Regions from separate parts of the Roseateles paludis genome, predicted to be linked through region 2. Evidence: predicted binding sites of a transcription regulator. Region 2 holds the regulator's gene; each other region holds the start of a gene.
The links. The regulator LexA, encoded in region 2, represses DNA repair genes until DNA is damaged. The targets are predictions, from matches to a motif close to ACTGTATNNNNATACAGT.
Positions count from the first base shown of each region.

Region 1: a site for LexA is predicted at 3,664-3,681, ahead of ABDJ85_RS14855 (PA0069 family radical SAM protein). Genes of this name have one in related genera too.
Region 3: a site for LexA is predicted at 2,606-2,623, ahead of recA (recombinase RecA). Genes of this name have one in related genera too.

Region 1 is NZ_JBDPZD010000004.1:217,543-223,334, forward strand. Features, by position in the region: gene ABDJ85_RS14840 (response regulator) at 1-103, shown strand, start outside; gene ABDJ85_RS14845 (phosphoethanolamine transferase) at 224-1,864, shown strand; gene ABDJ85_RS14850 (DUF1349 domain-containing protein) at 1,880-2,500, opposite strand; gene ABDJ85_RS14855 (PA0069 family radical SAM protein) at 2,514-3,548, opposite strand; gene ABDJ85_RS14860 (c-type cytochrome) at 3,808-4,233, shown strand; gene ABDJ85_RS14865 (cbb3-type cytochrome c oxidase subunit I) at 4,239-5,645, shown strand; gene ABDJ85_RS14870 (YciI family protein) at 5,707-5,792, opposite strand, start outside.
Region 2 is NZ_JBDPZD010000003.1:558,133-563,924, reverse strand. Features, by position in the region: gene ABDJ85_RS13805 (DMT family transporter) at 1-716, shown strand, start outside; gene ABDJ85_RS13800 (RluA family pseudouridine synthase) at 713-1,312, shown strand; gene ABDJ85_RS13795 (DUF1304 domain-containing protein) at 1,322-1,672, opposite strand; gene ABDJ85_RS13790 (MarR family winged helix-turn-helix transcriptional regulator) at 1,782-2,294, shown strand; gene ABDJ85_RS13785 (organic hydroperoxide resistance protein) at 2,325-2,759, shown strand; gene ABDJ85_RS13780 (asparaginase) at 2,779-3,717, opposite strand; gene lexA (transcriptional repressor LexA) at 3,794-4,474, shown strand; tRNA gene ABDJ85_RS13770 (tRNA-His) at 4,567-4,642, opposite strand; gene ABDJ85_RS13765 (SurA N-terminal domain-containing protein) at 4,718-5,792, opposite strand, start outside.
Region 3 is NZ_JBDPZD010000001.1:148,931-154,722, reverse strand. Features, by position in the region: gene ABDJ85_RS00770 (sensor histidine kinase) at 1-972, opposite strand, end outside; gene ABDJ85_RS00765 (response regulator) at 1,020-1,691, opposite strand; gene ABDJ85_RS00760 (MarR family winged helix-turn-helix transcriptional regulator) at 2,052-2,543, opposite strand; gene recA (recombinase RecA) at 2,682-3,734, shown strand; gene ABDJ85_RS00750 (DUF3224 domain-containing protein) at 3,774-4,175, shown strand; gene ABDJ85_RS00745 (RecX family transcriptional regulator) at 4,172-4,681, shown strand; gene sucC (ADP-forming succinate--CoA ligase subunit beta) at 5,260-5,792, shown strand, end outside.

The sequences.
Region 1 (5,792 bases), on a different contig from region 2:
GAGCGAGCAGATTGCCTCGCTGCACGAACGCTTCGTCAAGCCCATGGGCGGCCTGGTGCCCAGCCGCGCGCGCGAGACTGGCGGCGTGGCGCTGCGCGCCTGATCAAGCACGCCAGCGCGCCATCACGGGCGCGTGTGGGGAAGGCGCCCGTGAGGCGCCCCTGAAGCGCCCGTCACACGCTGCGGGTGACAATTCCCGCCCCTGCACCGCCCTCTGCCGCCCATGCGCCTGCCTGACGCTTTCCGTCCCGACCTCCGCGCCCCACTGACCCAGACCTGGCTGGCCTCGCTCTGGATGGGCCTCGCCTGCAACTGGCCGCTGTGGCTCAAGCTGCAGGGGCTGGAGGACGTGAGCGGTGGCCGCGGGCTGCTGTTCACCATCGTGTTTGCCGCCGTGGTGGTGGCTGGCACGGGCGCCCTGCTCAGCCTGCTGGCCTGGCCGCGCCTGAGCCGCGCCGTGCTCGGTTTCCTGCTGCTGGCCAGCAGCGCGCTGGCCTACTTCATCGGCAGCTACGGCATCGTGTTCGACCCCGGCATGGTGGTGAACACCCTGCAGACCGACGTGCGCGAAACGCGCGACCTGCTCTCCTGGCGCCTGGCGGCCAGCCTGGTGCTGCTGGGGGCCCTGCCCGCCTGGTGGCTGTGGCGCCAGCCTGCAGCGCCGGCCGTCAAGCCGCTGCGCCGGCTGCTGCACAACGGGCGCGCCTTCGGCCTGGGGCTGCTGGCCATGGTGCTGCTGATGCTGACGGTGTTTGCCGACTTCTCCTCCACCCACCGCAACCACAAGGAGCTGCGCTACCTGATCACGCCGCTCAATGCCGTGTATTCGATCGGCGCGGTCGCCTTCCAGCGCCAGGCGGCGCCCAAGGGGCCACCCACCGTGATCGGGGTCGATGCCCGGCTGCTGCCCCGCCCCGAGGGCGCCCGCCCGCCCCTGCTGATGCTGGTGGTGGGCGAAACCGCGCGGGCGATGAACTTCAGCCTCAACGGCTATGCCCGCCCGACCACGCCTGAGCTGGCCAAGCTACCGGTGCTGTCCTTCACCGACGTGAGCTCCTGCGGCACGGCCACCGCCGCCAGCCTGCCCTGCATGTTCTCGCCGCTGGGGCGAGAAGCCTTCGACCCACGCGCCTCGACCGAAAACCTGCTCGACGTGCTGCAACGCGCCGGCCTGGCCGTGCTGTGGCTGGACAACCAGTCCGGCTGCAAGGGCCTGTGCGAGCGCGTGCCCAACGCCGAGACCCCGCAGCTGCCCCCCGGCGCCGCCGCCTTGCCACCCGGCCTGTGCGATGGCGAAGAATGCTTTGACGAAGCCCTGCTGCACGAGCTGGACAAGCGCATCGCCGCGCTGGACCCCGAGCGCGTGAAGCGTGGCGTGGTGTTGGTGCTGCACCAGATGGGCAGCCACGGCCCCGCCTACTACAAGCGCTCACCGCCTGACCTCAAGCCCTTCCAGCCCGAGTGCCGCAGCAATGCGTTGCAGCGCTGCGCGCGCGAGGAGGTCATCAACGGCTACGACAACACCATCGCCACGACAGACCGCATGCTGGCCCGCGCCATCGGCTGGCTGCAAGGCCAGCAAGCTCGCTTCACGCCCGGCATGTATTACGTCAGCGACCACGGCGAGTCCCTCGGCGAGAAGGGCCTCTACCTACACGGCATGCCCTATGCCATGGCCCCGCGCGAGCAGACCCATGTGCCCATGATCCTCTGGACCCCGCAGGCCGATCGTGCGGCCTGCCTCACGGCCAAGCGCCGGCAGCCGGTCTCGCACGACCACATCTTCCACACAGTGATGGGCTGGATGGGCGCGCGCGCCGACGTCTACAAGGCCGAGTGGGATTTGCTCGCTGGCTGCCCCTGAGGTGCCAGCATGGCGTCAAAGCCGCCCGGGCTGGAAGCTCAGCAGCTCAAAGTCCGCCAGATAGCCCGCCGCCTTGGGGCTGCAGGCGTAGAGCCCGCATTGCACCGGCAGTGACGCGTCGCGTTCCTGCAGCCGCGCCATGCGGATCTGCTCCCAGTGCCGGCCGTCGAGCGAGGTCTCGACGATGCAGTCGCAGCCCTCGGCCCGCAGACGAAACCACACCCGGTCCACCGACTTGGCCAGCGGCTGGGTCGACCAGTCCGAGTACTGGTGGTTGGTGACGACCGCGCCCAGGCGGTTGGTGGCTTCTGCAGGCTCGAACTCGACCGAGGTCTTGATCCAGCAACTGGGCGAGACGCGCAGCATCAAGCCGGCCTGGTCGTACTGGTGCACGGGCTGCCCGAGCACGCAGGTGGTCAGCACAAAGTCGCCCTCGGCCTCCAGGCAGAGGAAGTGGCCGTTGTCGGCCTCGAAGCCGTAGTGCGTGCGCTGCCAGAAGTCCGTCCCGGCGGCAGTGGCCACACGCAGGCGCCCGTCACCCACGCGCCAGTCAGGCGGCTCGCAGTGCCAGCGCAGGCGCGCGTCGAGCGGCGCGCCGCTGAGGTCGAGGGTGAAGGCAGGGGTGGGGGCAAGCATGAAGCCGAGTGTTTCAGAAAAGCGCGCCCTGCCCCTGGACGGAAGGCCGCACGAACTGGCTCAGGTCCACCGGCCGCCGCTCGCGCCGCAGGCCGAGCTTGTTGGCCGCGCGCCTGAAGCGCTGGTGCATCAGCTCGGCCCACAGGCCCTCGCCGCGCATGCGGCTGCCGAAGCGGGCGTCGTTGTCCTTGCCGCCGCGCATGTCGCGCACGCGTGCCATCACGCGCTCGGCGCGGTCGGGGAAGTGGCGTTGCAGCCAGTCCTGGAACAAGGGGTTCACCTCCCAGGGCAGGCGCAGCGGGATGCTGAAGGCACTGCCGGCGCCGGCGGCCGCGGCGGCCTCCAGGATGCGCTCGATCTCAGGCTCGTTGAGGAAGGGGATCACCGGCGACACGCTCACGCCCACCGGCACCCCCGCCTCGCTCAGCCGCCGTATCGCCTGCAGCCGCCGCTCGGGCGCCGCAGCGCGGGGCTCCAGGATGCGGGAAAGGTCGTTGTCCAGCGAGGTGACCGACAGGTAGACGCTGCACAGGCCACGCGCGGCATGCGGGGCGAGCAGGTCCAGGTCGCGCTCGATGCCGGCAGACTTGGTGACGATGGAGAACGGGTGCCGTGCGGCCACCAGCACCTCGATGCAGGCGCGCGTGAGGCCGAGCTGGCGCTCGATGGGCTGGTAGGCGTCGGTGGCGGTGCCGATTACCAAGGCCGCGGGCTCGTAGGCGCGGCTGGCCAGGGCCTCGCGCAGGCGCTCGGCGGCGTTGACCTTGGCCACGATGTGCGTTTCAAAGTCCAACCCCGGCGAGAGGTTGAGGTAGCTGTGCGTGGGCCGCGCAAAGCAGTAGATGCAGCCGTGCTCGCAGCCCCGGTAGGGGTTGATGGAGAGGTCGAAGGAGATGTCGGGCGACTGGTTGCTGGACAGGATGCGCCCGGCACGCTCTTCGATGATCTGCGTCTGCGGGGCCAGGCGCTCGTTCTGGGCGTCCTGGTCAAGCGTGCCCCAGCCGTCGTCCACCTGCTCGCGCTCCACACGCTCGAAGCGGTGCGGCATGGCGGTGGCACTGCCTCGCCCCTTGATGGAGGCAAGCGGCACGATCTGCGGCTGCGCGGGCCCGATGCGAAAGCGCGGCCGAGCTGGGCCGGAAGGGTCTCTGGGGTCTTGCATAACTGTAAATATATACAGTCTTTGGCCACCCACAAACCGAGCTCCAGCTTGCCTGTGTCGGCCGTTTCTTGAACCTCTTCAAGGACGCCCGGTGGGCCGAGCCCTAGCCTTCGACCCGTCCCCTACAGCATCCATCGGAGGCCTCATGAGCCCAGGCTTGACAGCCCAAGCGGCGCGCAACATCTTTTACGGCGGCACGCTGTTTTTCGTGTTCGTCTTTGCAGCGCTGATCCTGCACACCGAAACCCGCATCCCAGAACGTTCGAAGGCGGCTGAGATCACGCCCGCCGTCGAGCGCGGCAAACGCATCTGGGAGACGCGCAACTGCATCGGCTGCCACACGCTGCTGGGTGAAGGCGCCTACTTCGCGCCCGAGCTGGGCAATGTCGTCACGCGGCGTGGCCCTGAGTTCATCAAGGCCTGGATGAAGGCGCAGCCCACCGGCGCGCCGGGCCGCCGCCAGATGCCGCAGTTCCACCTTGACGACAAGCAGCTCGACGACCTGGTCGAGTTCCTCAAGTGGACCAATGGCGTCAACACCGAGCAGTGGCCACCCAACAAGGAGGGTTGAACACCATGAGTCTCTTGAAATTCCAATCGCAGTCGGTGTCGCGCCTCTACTTCATGGGCGCCATCGGCCTCTTCGTCGGGCAGATCGTGTTCGGCATCGCGCTCGGGCTGCAGTATTTGATCGGCGACTTCGGCTTCCCGGCCGTGCCCTTCAACATCGCCCGCATGGTGCACACCAATCTGCTCATCGTGTGGCTCCTGATGGGCTTCATGGGCAGCGCCTACTACCTGATCCCGGAAGAAGCGCAGACCGAGCTGCACAGCGTCAAGCTGGCCAAGTGGCTGTTCTGGATCTTCCTGGTGGCCGGCGCGCTGACCATCCTCGGCTACCTGCTGGTGCCCTATGCCACGCTGGCAGCAGCCACCGGCAATGACCTGATCGCCACCATGGGCCGCGAGTTCCTGGAGCAACCACTGCCCACCAAGGCGGGCATCGTGGTGGTGGCGCTGGGCTTCCTCTACAACATCAGCATGACCGTGCTCAAGGGCCGCAAGACGGCCATCAGCCTGGTGCTGCTGCTGGGCCTGTGGGGGCTGGCGCTGCTCTTCCTGTTCAGCTTCGTCAACCCGCACAACCTGGTGCGCGACAAGATGTACTGGTGGTTCGTCGTCCACCTGTGGGTGGAAGGCGTGTGGGAGCTGATCCTGGCCTCGCTGCTGGCCTTCCTGCTGGTCAAGACCACGGGCGTGGACCGCGAAGTGATCGACAAGTGGATGTACCTGATCATCACCTTCGCCCTGGTCACCGGCATCCTCGGCACCGGCCACCACTTCTACTTCATTGGCTTGCCCGGCTACTGGCAGTGGATCGGCTCGGTCTTCAGCGCCATGGAACCCATCCCCTTCTTCGCGATGACCCTGTTTGCCTTCAACATGGTCCAGCGTCGCAAGCGCGAGCACCCCAACCAGGCTGCCATGCTCTGGACCGTGGGCTGCGCGGTGATGGGCTTCCTGGGCGCCGGGCTCTGGGGCTTCATCCACACGCTGAGCCCGGTCAACTACTACACCCACGGCAGCCAGGTCACCGCCGCCCACGGGCACCTGGCCTTCTACGGCGCCTATGTGATGGTGGTGATCGCGATGATCAGCTACGCCATGCCCATACTGCGCGGCCGCGAGGCCAACCCGCAGCGCGCGCAGAACCTGGAGATGTGGGCCTTCTGGGTGATGACCATCAGCATGGGCGTGATGGTGCTGGCCCTGACCGGCGCCGGCATCCTGCAGATCTGGCTGCAGCGCATCCCGGCCGACGGCCAGGCCATGGGCTTCATGCAGACCCAGGACCAGCTGCGCTTCTTCTACTGGATCCGCCTCGGCGGCGGCGTGGGCTTCCTCACCGGGCTGCTGATGTACCTGGGCAGCTTCTTTGTGGGGGCGGGCGACGAGCCCGTGCCCGCCACGGCAGCAGCCTGACGCGCATCACCCTAAGCACCAACGCCCGGCCCCAGCCGGGCGTTTTTCATTGGTCGGCAGCTCAGCCCTTATGGGTCTTCCAGACCTCGGCGCTCCAGCGGGGCGCGGATGCCTCGATCAACTTCAGGATCTCGGGCGGCAGGTCGT
Region 2 (5,792 bases):
GCTGGCGCTACTTCGGCCTGGTCGGCTTCCTGGGCATGGGTTGCTACAACGCCTTGCAGTACCAGGCGCTGCACACCTCGTCACCGCTGAACGTCACCTTGATGGTGGCGAGCATGCCCGTCTGGATGATGGCCGTGGGCGCGCTGTTCTTTGGCGTGCGGCCGCAGCGGCGCGAGGTGCTGGGCGCCGCGCTCTCGACGGCCGGGGTCTTGCTGGTGATTGCGCGGGGCGACTGGCGGGTGCTGGCCGAGTTGCACTTTGTGCCGGGTGACGGCTATATGGTCATCGCGCTCTTCGTGTGGGCGCTGTACTCGTGGTTCCTAGCCCGCCCGCCGGCGTCCATGCAGGGCGCGCAGCGTCCGGTCTGGACCTGGGCGGAAGCCTTGATGGCGCAGTTGATGTTCGGGGCCAGCTTTGCGCTCGGGATGGCCGGCATCGAGCAAGTCGCCGCGCCGGCAGCCATCCACTGGTCACCGGGTCTGGTGGCCGCGCTGGTGTTTGTCGCCGTCGGGCCATCGCTCATCGCCTACCGGTGCTGGAGCGCCGGGGTGGTCGAGGGCGGGCCGGCGCTGGCCGCGCTGGCCAGCAATCTGACGCCGGTCTTTGCGGCCGTGCTGTCGGCCGCGTTGCTGGGCCTGGCACCGGAGTGGTTCCATGGCGTCGCCTTTGCGCTGATCGTGGCCGGGATCGGCGTCTCGCTCAAGCGCCCAGCGTGAACATCGTCCATGTGGATGAGCGCCTGGTCGTGGTGGACAAGCCGTCCGGCTTGCTCTCCGTACCGGGGCGGGGCCCGGACAAGCAGGACTGCGCCAGCAGCCGCGTCCAGGCGATCTACCCCGAGGCCTTGATCGTGCATCGGCTGGACCAGGCCACCTCCGGCCTGCTGGTGCTGGCACGCGGGCCCGACTGGCAGCGCGCTCTGAGCCGCGAGTTTGCCGAGCGGCGCGTGGCCAAGCGCTACGTGGCCGTGGTGCAAGGGCAGTTGGAAGCCGCTGGCTGGCAACTGGTTGATCTGCCGCTGTCTTGCGACTGGCCCAACCGCCCGCGCCAGCAGGTGGACACGGCGCTCGGCAAACCGGCGCTGACGCGCTGGCACGTGCTGCAGCCCGAAGGGCCTGGCCGCACACGCATCGAGCTGGAGCCGGTGACGGGGCGCACCCACCAGCTGCGCGTGCACATGGCGGCCTTGGGACATCCGATCTGCGGCGACCTGCTCTATGGCCCGGCTGAGCCCTCAGCCGAGCGGCTCTTGCTCCATGCGGCCGAGCTGAGCTTGCTGGGCCAGCAATTCCGCGCCGCCCTGCCCTTCTAGCGACCCCTGCTAGGCCAGATAGAGCGCGATGCCAGCCACCAGCGCCGGCACCGCCTGCACGAACAGGATCTTGCGGCTGGCCGTGGCGGCGCCGTACACGCCGGCCACGAAAACGCAACCCAGGAAGAAAGCTTGCGTGGCGACATCGCCGCGCACCAGGCCCCAGACCAAGCCCGCGCCCAGAAAGCCGTTGTAGAGCCCTTGGTTTGCGGCCAGCACCTTGCTGGCTTCGGCGAACTCAGGCGTCAGCCCAAAGGCCTTGCGACCCTTGGGTGTGGTCCAGAGAAACATCTCGAGCACGAGGATGTAGAAGTGCAGCAAGGCCACCAGGCCCACCAACACAGAAGCGACCAGACCCATGCGCGACTCCTTGCTTGTTCGGCGGGCGATGGTCGCAGATCCACCGCAGGCCGTCATCGGTAAATCCATATAGATTGCGTGCAATTTAATTGCCAGCTACATTCTCGCCATGCCTCGTTCAGCCACCCAGCCACAAGCCACCGCCGGTACAGCCGACCCAGCCCACGATCCCCGTGCGGCCTGGCTGCGTCTGGACCAGCAGCTGTGCTTTGCGCTGTACGCCGCATCGCTGGCCACCACCAAGCTCTACAAGCCCCTGCTTGCGCCTCTCGGCCTGACCTATCCGCAGTACCTGGTGATGCTGGTGCTCTGGGAGCAGGATGGCCCAGGCGTCTCTGAGCTTGGGCAGCGCTTGGGGCTGGACTCCGGCACCCTGACGCCGCTGCTCAAGCGCCTGGAGGCCCAGGGCCTGGTGCGGCGCCAGCGCTCGGCGCAGGACGAGCGTCGTGTCCACCTGGCCCTGACGGCTGCCGGCAAACGGCTGCGCGCCCGGGCTCTCGATATCCCGGCCCAGATTGCCTGCGCCACCGGCTGCAATCTCGAAGAAGTCAGCCAACTCACGGCCCGTCTGCACCTGTTGCGTAGCCAACTGACCAGTGCTGCTGACGCCTCAAATTCCTAAGCCTTACCCCTCAACCACCAAGGAGCCCACATGGCCATCGACACCGCCCTCTACACCGCCACTGCCACTGCCACGGGGGGCCGCGCCGGTACCGCCAAGTCTTCGGACGGCGCGCTGGAAGTGACCCTCTCGACGCCCAAGGAATTGCACGGCGCCGGCGGCCCGGGCACCAACCCTGAGCAACTGTTTGCTGCCGGCTATTCGGCCTGCTTCATCGGCGCGATGAAGGCCGTGGCTGCCCGCCAGAAGCAGGTGCTGCCGTCCGAGGTGTCCATCACCAGCCAAGTCAGCATCGGCCCGATGACCGGCAAAGCTGGCGCCTTCGGCATCGCCGTCGTGATGAACATTTCGGTGCCGAGCATGGAGCGTTCCGCACTGGAGGCCCTGGTGGCCGCCGCGCACGAGGTCTGCCCCTACTCGAACGCCACGCGCGGCAACATCGACGTCAGCCTGAACATCGTCTGACGGCTGATCAAGCGGCTGATCAAGCCCGGGCGGCTTGCGACGATTGCGCCCCTAGCAATTCGAGCAGCAGGTCGATCCGGGCCTTCACCGGGCTGGTGCTGCGCGCCACGGGCAGCAGCCCGGGCTCAGTGCTCACCGGCCCCACCAGGCACCGGCTGGCACGCACCACGCGCACGCCGGATTGCTCAGCCAGCCGCAATGCGGCTTCCAAAGGCTGGCTGAGCGTGCCATTGCCCGTCCCGGCCGCGACGAGCCCGTGCACCCCAGCCTGCACCAGCGCTTGCACGGCCCGCCCGTCGGCGTGCACGTGGTTCTCGACGATCTCGACCCAGGGCCAACCGCCGACGGGAGGTAGTGCGAGATGCGCCACCGGCGCAGGTCCATTGGTGATCTCGCCCAGGACGTAGTGGCCGGCCTCGACCTTCCCGGCCAGAGGTTCGTCATCCGACGTGAATGCGTCGACGGCGGTCGTATGGGCTTTGCGCAGCACCCCGGCGGCATGTACCGCGCCCGCCATGCACACCAGGATCGCTCCGCCTGCCGCGGACGCCGCCACGACCAGGGCGTCGGCCAGATTTCTCGGGCCATCGGCATCGGGCGCATTGGCAGGCCGCATCGCTGCGGTGAGCACGATGGGCTTGCTGGGCATCAGCACCTGGTGCAGAAAGTAGGCAGTCTCCTCCAGGGTGTCGGTGCCGTGGGTGATCACGATGCCCCTCACCTCAGGCCGCCGCTGAGCCGCCTGAAGGGCATCCACTAGCGCGAGCCAATCACCGAAGTTCAAGTCCTTGCTATCGATCTGCAGCACTTGCTGAGCCTCGATACGGTAGCCCGCAACGCCCGGCGCCGAGGCCGCCAAGGCAGCAACGGGCAATTGGGCGGCTTGATAACGACCGCTTGTGGCCGGCGATTCGGCCAGCCCCGCGATCGTCCCGCCGGTGCCCAGAACCAAGATCACGGGTGCGCTGCTTGGCATGTGATGGGTTCCTGGTTAAAAATACAGATACTGGACAAACTCACAGGCAGGAGCCTTCGTGCAGAACTCGCCCAAGCTTACCGCCCGGCAGCAACAGATCTTCGATCTCGTCAAGGACGCCATCGAGCAAACCGGCGCACCGCCCACCCGCGCCGAAATCGCGGCGGAGCTGGGCTTCAAGTCAGCCAATGCCGCGGAGGAACACCTTCAGGCACTGGCCCGCAAGGGCGTGATCGAGCTGCTTGGCGGGACCTCGCGCGGCATCCGCTTGAAGTCAGACGCCCTGCGCGCCGTGAACCGTGCCCGTCGGCAAGAGCAGCCCAGCCTGCCAATCCCCGGCATCACCCAGCTGCTGCTGCCTCTCGTCGGCCGGGTTGCCGCCGGCTCGCCCATCCTGGCGCAAGAGCATGTGGAGCAGACATATGCCGTGGAGCCCAGCATGTTCGCGCGTCGGCCTGACTACCTGCTGCGCATCAAGGGCATGAGCATGCGGGACGTCGGCATGCTCGACGGTGACCTGCTTGCCGTGCAATCAACCCGAGAGGCGCGCAATGGCCAGATCGTGGTGGCCCGATTGGGCGACGAAGTGACCGTGAAGCGCTTCAAGCGCAGCGGCGCGGTCATCGAGCTGTTGCCTGAGAACCCCAACTTCAAGCCAATCCGCGTCACCGAGGGCGCCGAGCCTTTTGCCATCGAGGGGCTGGCCGTGGGTCTGATTCGCACGGGAGGCTTTGACTGAAACCGCCCTTGTGGGCCAGACTGGGCAGCCGCTGAGTTGAGGCTGCGCACAAACAAGAAAGCCCGCTGACGCGGGCTTTTCTCATGGTGTTTTGGGGTGGCTGATGGGACTCGAACCCACGACAACAGGAATCACAATCCTGGACTCTACCAACTGAGCTACAGCCACCGTCGAGAGTCGAAGAGTATAGACCAAAACCAGGCCCCTTGCCTCTATGGCAGGCGCCTCGGGCATGGGCTGAACTCAGCCGCCAGCGGCTTCTGAGGCTGCCGGTGCGGGCACCTTGATGCTGGCCTTGTAGTGGGACTTGAGGGCGTTCATGAAGGCGGCGCCTTCCGCGCGAGACCACACGGCCGAGAACTGCTGGCCAGCGCGCTGCGCATCGATGACCTTTTCATCCCGAGCCTGGAGGGCGTTGATGCGGGCCACCAGGTAGCCACCGTCTTCGGTTTCGACGCCGACCCAGGCTGGCAGCTTGGTGGCATCGGCCGATAGCACCGCTTCCAGCGCCTTGCGGGTCAGGTCCTGCGGTGCAGCGCGCGAGATGACTTTGGCGGCAGACAGTCCTTCAGCAGCGTTGCCGGCCTTGAGCGCGGCAAGCCGGTCCTGGCCGACCTTGCGAGCCTGTGCCTGCGCAGCCTTGCGGATCCATGCGTCACGAACTTTGGCCTGAACCTCGGCAAAGGGCAGCACGCGGGCGGGCAGATGCTGAACCACCCGCGCGGACACCAACTGGCTGGGCGCCGTCTCAACGGCTTCGGTATTGCGCTTGTTGCGCAGTGCGTCCGCGCCAAACACGGCGTCCAGCAGCTTGGCCGAAGCCAACGGGCCGGATGCACCGGCAGCGGGCTGCTTCAGCACGGTCGCGGTCTGGACTTGGAGCTTGAGCTTGTCAGCCACCGGCTGCAGGCTGTCGGATTGCTCGTAGACCAGATTGCCGAATTGCTCGGCCGCCTCAGCGTAGCGGCGCTGCGCCAGTTGCTTACGCACTTCGGCCTCGACTTCAGCACGCACGGCCTCGAAAGGCTTCTTGTCGCCACCACGGACGGCGGTGAGCTGGATGATGTGGAAGCCGAAATCCGTTTCGACGAGATCGGAGATCTCGCCCTGCTTCATCGCGTAGACGGCAGCGTCGAACTCCTTGACCATGGCGCCGCGCGAGAAGAAGTCGAGGTCGCCGCCGGACTTGGCGGAGCCTTCATCCTGCGAGTTCTGCTTGGCCACTTCCGCGAAGCTGCCTGGCGCCTTGCGAACCTGGGCTAGCAACTCGGTGGCCTTGGCCTTGGCCTTGTCACGCACGTCCTTGGGATCGTTGCGT
Region 3 (5,792 bases), on a different contig from region 2:
GGCCTGCTCGGCATCCTCGGCGCGCGCCATGGAGAGCAGCTGGTTGACGGTGTGGGCGCCACGCTCGCTGGCGCGGGCGATCTGCTGCAGCGAGCGCTTGAGATCTTCGGGCGAACTGCGGCCGGCGTCGATCTCGCGCTGGATGAACTCGGCCTGGGTGCGCAGGCCCGCCAGCGGCGTTTTGAGCTGGTGGGCGGCGTCGGCCAGGAAGTGCTTCTGGCGGCTGATCGAGGAGTCGAGCCGGGCGAGCAGGTCATTGATGGCGCGGACCAGCGGGGCCACCTCGTCGGGCACGCGGGCCTCGTCGATGGGGCTGAGGTCATTGCTCTCGCGTGAGCGGATGCGGTGCTGCAGCTCGTTCAGCGGCGCGATGCCGCGCGCCAGGGCCAGCCACACCAGCAGCACGGCCAGCGGCAGGATGACGAACTGCGGCAGGATGACGCCCTTGATGATGTCGTTGGTGAGCTGGGCGCGCTTGCCGTCGGTCTCGGCCACCTGGACCAGCATCAGCGGGCTGCCCTTGGCGGCGCCTTCGGGCGCAAACCACAGGTAGGCAATACGCACGGCGTCGATGCCGACCTCGTCGTCGCGGAAGTGCAGCTCCCAGGGCACGGGCGGTGCGTCGTCGGTGGGCACGGGCAGTTTGGCGTCACCGGCCAGCAGCTCGCCGCGCAGGCCCAGCACCTGGTAGTAGATGGTGTCCGAGGCATCGGCGCGCAGCAGCGCAGCGGCTTCGGGAGCCAGTGCGTAGCGGGTCTTGGTGCGGGCGGAGGGTGTGGTGGCGGCCGACTGCAGGGCCAAGCCGCGCGCCACCTCGCCAAGCTCACGGTCATAGGGCCGGCTCGCAATGCCCTGCGCCACCAGCCAGGTCAGCGCGACGCTGATCGGCCAGATCAGCAGCAGCGGCGCCAGCATCCAGTCCAGGATCTCGCCGAACAGCGAGCCCTGTTGCGAAGGCGATCGATCGGGCATCAGGCCGTGGGGGCTACGGTCGCTTGTGGCGCCAGGTCAGGGCTGGCTCATGCAGCTATTTTTTCAAGGCAATAGCCCAGGCCGCGCACCGTGGCGATGCGGATGGGGCCCTGCTCGATCTTCTTGCGCAGGCGGTGGATGTAGACCTCGATGGCGTTGTTGCTCACCTCTTCGCCCCACTCGCACAGCTGCTCGACGAGCTGCTCCTTGCTGACCAGGCGGCCGGCGCGCTGCAGCAGCACCTCCAGCAGCGAGATCTCGCGGGCCGAGAGTTCGATCATCTGCTCGTTGATGTAGGCCACGCGGCCGGTGGCGTCGAAGGTCAGCGGCCCGTGCTTGATCACGCTGCCCGCCGTGCCCAGGCCGCGCCGGGTCAGCGCCCGCACGCGGGCTTCAAGCTCCTGCAGCGAGAAGGGCTTGGCCATGTAGTCGTCGGCACCCAGGTCCAGGCCCTGCACGCGCTGCTCGACGCTGTCGGCCGCCGTGAGGATGAGCACTGGCATGCTGGAGCCGCGCCCACGCAGCTTGCGCAACACCTCCAGCCCATGCAGGCGCGGCAGGCCGAGGTCGAGGATGAGCAGGTCGAACTCGTGCGTGGCCAGGGCAGTGTCGGCCTCGGTACCCGTGGCCACGCGGTCCACCGCATAGCCCGAGGCGCGCAGGGCGCGCAGCAGGCCATCGGCAAGCACTTGATCGTCTTCGGCAATGAGGAGTCGCATCGCAGGCAGTTCCGGCTGCGTCCTTTGCAGCCCGTCTGCGAGTGTCCGACGATTGGCGCGCGCCGGGGAGCGTGGAAGTGCTGGGCTTTGAGCTGGCGCCTGTTAGCCCTAGGGCAATGGGCCGCGTTGTGACCAAAACAGCCGCAAGCAAGGCGCAAACCGCAAGTCGGGGTCGGCCCCCGACGAGGATTTGCAACGCGGCGTGCGGTTGTTTTGGTCACAACCCTCCGGGAAGGCCCGCCACAAGGGGCCCCTCGGCGTTGCGCCCCGGGCCCGCACGCGAGTGCGGGCGGCGAGCCGCGCCTTGATTGGCCCCTTGTGGCGGGCCTTCGCGACCCATTGCCCTAGGGTTAGCAGGCGCTAGTCCGGGCTCGTTGCGTAGGCCTCCAGGCCCAGGCGTACGACGGTCAGCACGTCCTCGCCCAACTCGGCCCGGGCCTCGGCTTCGGCGCGTTCGATGGCGTCCTGGAAGGCGGCCAGCCAGTCCAGCCCTGTCGGCGTGAAGCGGATGCGCCGGGCGCGGCGGTCCTGTGGGTCGGGCTCGCGCAGCACCAGGCCCCAGGCCAGGCATTGGTCGACCAGGTCGGCCATGGCCTGCTTGCTCATCCCGGCGCGCAGGGCGAGGTCGGTCAGGCGATCGCCGCCCTGGCGCAGGTGCCGCGTCACATGCAGGTGGGCGGCCGTCACCTGGCCGCGCGCGGCCAGGTTGGCGAGGGCCAGCGGCGCCCGCGGGCTGCGCCCCACCAGGGTCAGCACGCGCTCTTCGAAGCGCCGACCCGCCAGGTAGAGCCAATGGCCCAGGTGGGCTTGGCGCCAGCGTTCATCCGGCAAGGCAGGGTCAGGCAAGGGCATGCTTTATTATCAGGCAAACTGACTAAAAACTCGTGGATTGCCGATTTACTCACCCCTAGACTACTGTTCATTCATCCAGCCAAACAGCTGTTCACACTGTTCGGAATCCCACCCTCTCTGTCGAGCAAGGACCCCACCATGAGCACCGCCCCCGCCGCCCTGAACACCGAAAAAGCCAAGGCCCTGCAAGCCGCTCTCGCCCAGATCGAAAAGCAGTTTGGCAAGGGTTCGATCATGCGGCTCGGCGAGGGTGAGGTGATCGAGGACATCCAGGTCGTCTCCACCGGCTCCCTGGGCCTGGACATCGCCCTGGGCATTGGTGGCCTGCCGCGCGGCCGGGTGATCGAGATCTACGGCCCCGAGTCCTCCGGCAAGACGACACTGACCCTGCAGGTCATTGCCGAGATGCAAAAGATCGGTGGCACCTGCGCCTTCATCGACGCCGAGCACGCGCTGGATGTGCAGTACGCCCAAAAGCTGGGCGTCAACCTGCAGGACATGCTGATCAGCCAGCCCGACACCGGCGAGCAGGCGCTGGAGATCGTGGACGCCCTGGTGCGCTCCGGCTCGGTGGACCTGGTGGTGATCGACTCGGTCGCTGCCCTGACGCCCAAGGCTGAAATCGAAGGCGAGATGGGTGACCAACTGCCGGGTTTGCAGGCTAGATTGATGAGCCAGGCCCTGCGCAAGCTGACCGCCACCATCAAGAAGACCAACTGCACGGTCATCTTCATCAACCAGATCCGCATGAAGATCGGCGTCATGTTCGGCAGCCCCGAGACGACCACCGGCGGCAATGCGCTCAAGTTCTATTCCTCGGTCCGCCTCGACATCCGCCGCATCGGCTCGATCAAGAAGGGCGAGGAGGTCATCGGCTCCGAGACCAAGGTCAAGGTCGTCAAGAACAAGGTCAGCCCCCCGTTCAAGACGGCCGAATTCGACATCCTCTACGGCGAAGGCATCAGCCGCGAGGGCGAGATCGTTGACATGGGCGTCGTCCACAAGATCGTCGACAAGTCTGGCGCCTGGTACGCCTATCAGGGCGAAAAGATCGGCCAAGGCAAGGACAACGCCCGCGAGTTCCTCCGCGAGAACCCGGATATTGCTCGTGAGATTGAAAACCGCATCCGCGAAGCGGTAGGCGTCGTCGCCATCGGCGGCGGCGACGAGCTTGCGAGCGACAGCGAGTAAGCCATGCGGCTTTGCTAAAACAAGATCCGCCTTTCTCCCATGTCCCACACCGCCACCGGCACTTTCTCCGTCCGCATGCAACCTCTGGTTGACGCCCAGGCGTCCGAGGGGGTGAGCCTGGGGCGGCTCAAGCTCAGCAAGCAGTTCGAGGGCGACCTGGTGGCCACCGGCGAGGGCGAGATGCTCACCGCCACCACGCCGGTGCCGGGCTCAGCCGGCTATGTGGCCATCGAGCGGGTGACCGGCGTGCTGCACGGGCGCAGCGGCAGCTTCGTCTTGCAGCACAGCGGCAGCATGGGTGGTGGCAGCCAGCACCTGCGCATCGACGTGGTCCCGGGCTCGGGCACGGGTGAGCTGCTGGGGCTGGCCGGCGAGTTTGCGCTGCGCATCGAAGCCGGCCAACACCACTACACCCTCAACTACCGGCTGCCCGCGCCGTGAAGGGCGCGCCGCTTTCGCTGCGCGCCCGAGCCCTGGGCTGGCTGGCGCAGCGCGAGCACAGCCGGCTGGAGCTGCGGCGCAAGCTGCTGCGGGTGCTGCAAAAGGAGCAGGCGCGCCAGGGCGATGAAGACGCCGACCCGCCCGATGCCGCCGCCGAGGTGGACGCGCTGCTGGATGAGCTCGCCGCCGCCGGTCACCTGAGCGAGGCCCGCTTCATTGAGTCGCGCGTCTACACGCGCGCCAGTCGCCTGGGCACCCAGCGCATCCGGCTGGAGCTGGCCCAGCATGGGCTGGCGCTCGACGCCGAGCAGCAGGCGCAGTTGCGTGCTTCCGAGCTGGACCGGGCCCGGCTGGTGTGGCGCAAGCGCTTTGGTGGCCAAGGCCCGGCCGACGCTGCGGACTGGGCGCGCCAATCCCGCTTCCTGGCCGCGCGGGGCTTTGGCGCTGACGTGGTGCGCCAACTGCTGCGAGGCGGTGGCGGTGGTGGCGACGCAGACACCGACTGAATCACACACAGGGCGACCAAGCCCCTCAGCAAGACCCCAATGCCGGCTTCGTGTCGGGCGCAAGCTGAGCTTGGCGCCAGGCACCAGGTTGGCGCCTGCGGGGCGGAATGCCGCGCCTGGCGAGGTCTGGCAGCCCCAAAAGGAGGCGCCGACGGCCGTTGGGCGGGGCCTTGGGCTGGCCATTTGTGCCGCAACTGTGCCGCTTCAGACACGCCGCGGGGCCCGGTGCGGCGTTTCAGCCCTCCGGCGTAAGCTCTACGCAAAAACCCGCGTGCTACATTGCCGAATGCCCCTGCAGCCGGTCGGCCGCCCCAGGGCGATCCGCCCCTCCGACGATGCCTGCACAGCCCGTTTCAGCCCCCCGCACGCCAGCGCGTCGCCTGCGCCATCGCTGGGCGTTGACCGTGCTGGCGTTCGCCGGCCGCGATGGCTGGCCAGGCTCCGTTCCCCCTGATTCCATTGACCGCCGCGGCGCCCTCCCGCGCTGTGGCCCGTTTGTCCAAGCGCCCTATCCACGCCGGTATCGCCCTTCGACGCCTGCCATCTCCTGAATTGCGCCAACCACGAGAGAAGACCCTATGAAGATTCATGAATACCAGGGCAAAGAGATCCTGCGCCAGTTTGGCGTGCCGGTGCCGCGTGGCATCCCCGCCTTCACGGTGCAAGAAGCCGTCGAAGCCGCCCAGAAGCTCGGCGGCCCGGTCTGGGTCGTGAAGGCCCAGATCCATGCAGGCGGCCGTGGCAAGGGCGGTGGCGTGAAGGTCGCCAAGACCATCGACGACGTCAAGGACAAGGCTTCGGCCATCCTCGGCATGCAGCTCAAGACCCATCAGACCGGCCCCGAAGGCCAGAAGGTGCGTCGCCTCTATATCGAAGACGGCGCCGACATCGGCAAGGAGTTCTACGTCTCCCTGGTGACCGACCGCGCGACCCAGAAGGTCGCCTTCATCGCGTCGAGCGAAGGCGGCATGGACATCGAGGAAGTGGCCCACAGCACCCCCGAGAAGATCGTCACCGAGGTGATCGACCCCATCGCCGGGCTGACGGCCGCACAGGCCAGCAAGATCGCCACTGCCATCGGCATGTCGGGCCACACCGTGGACCAAGCCGT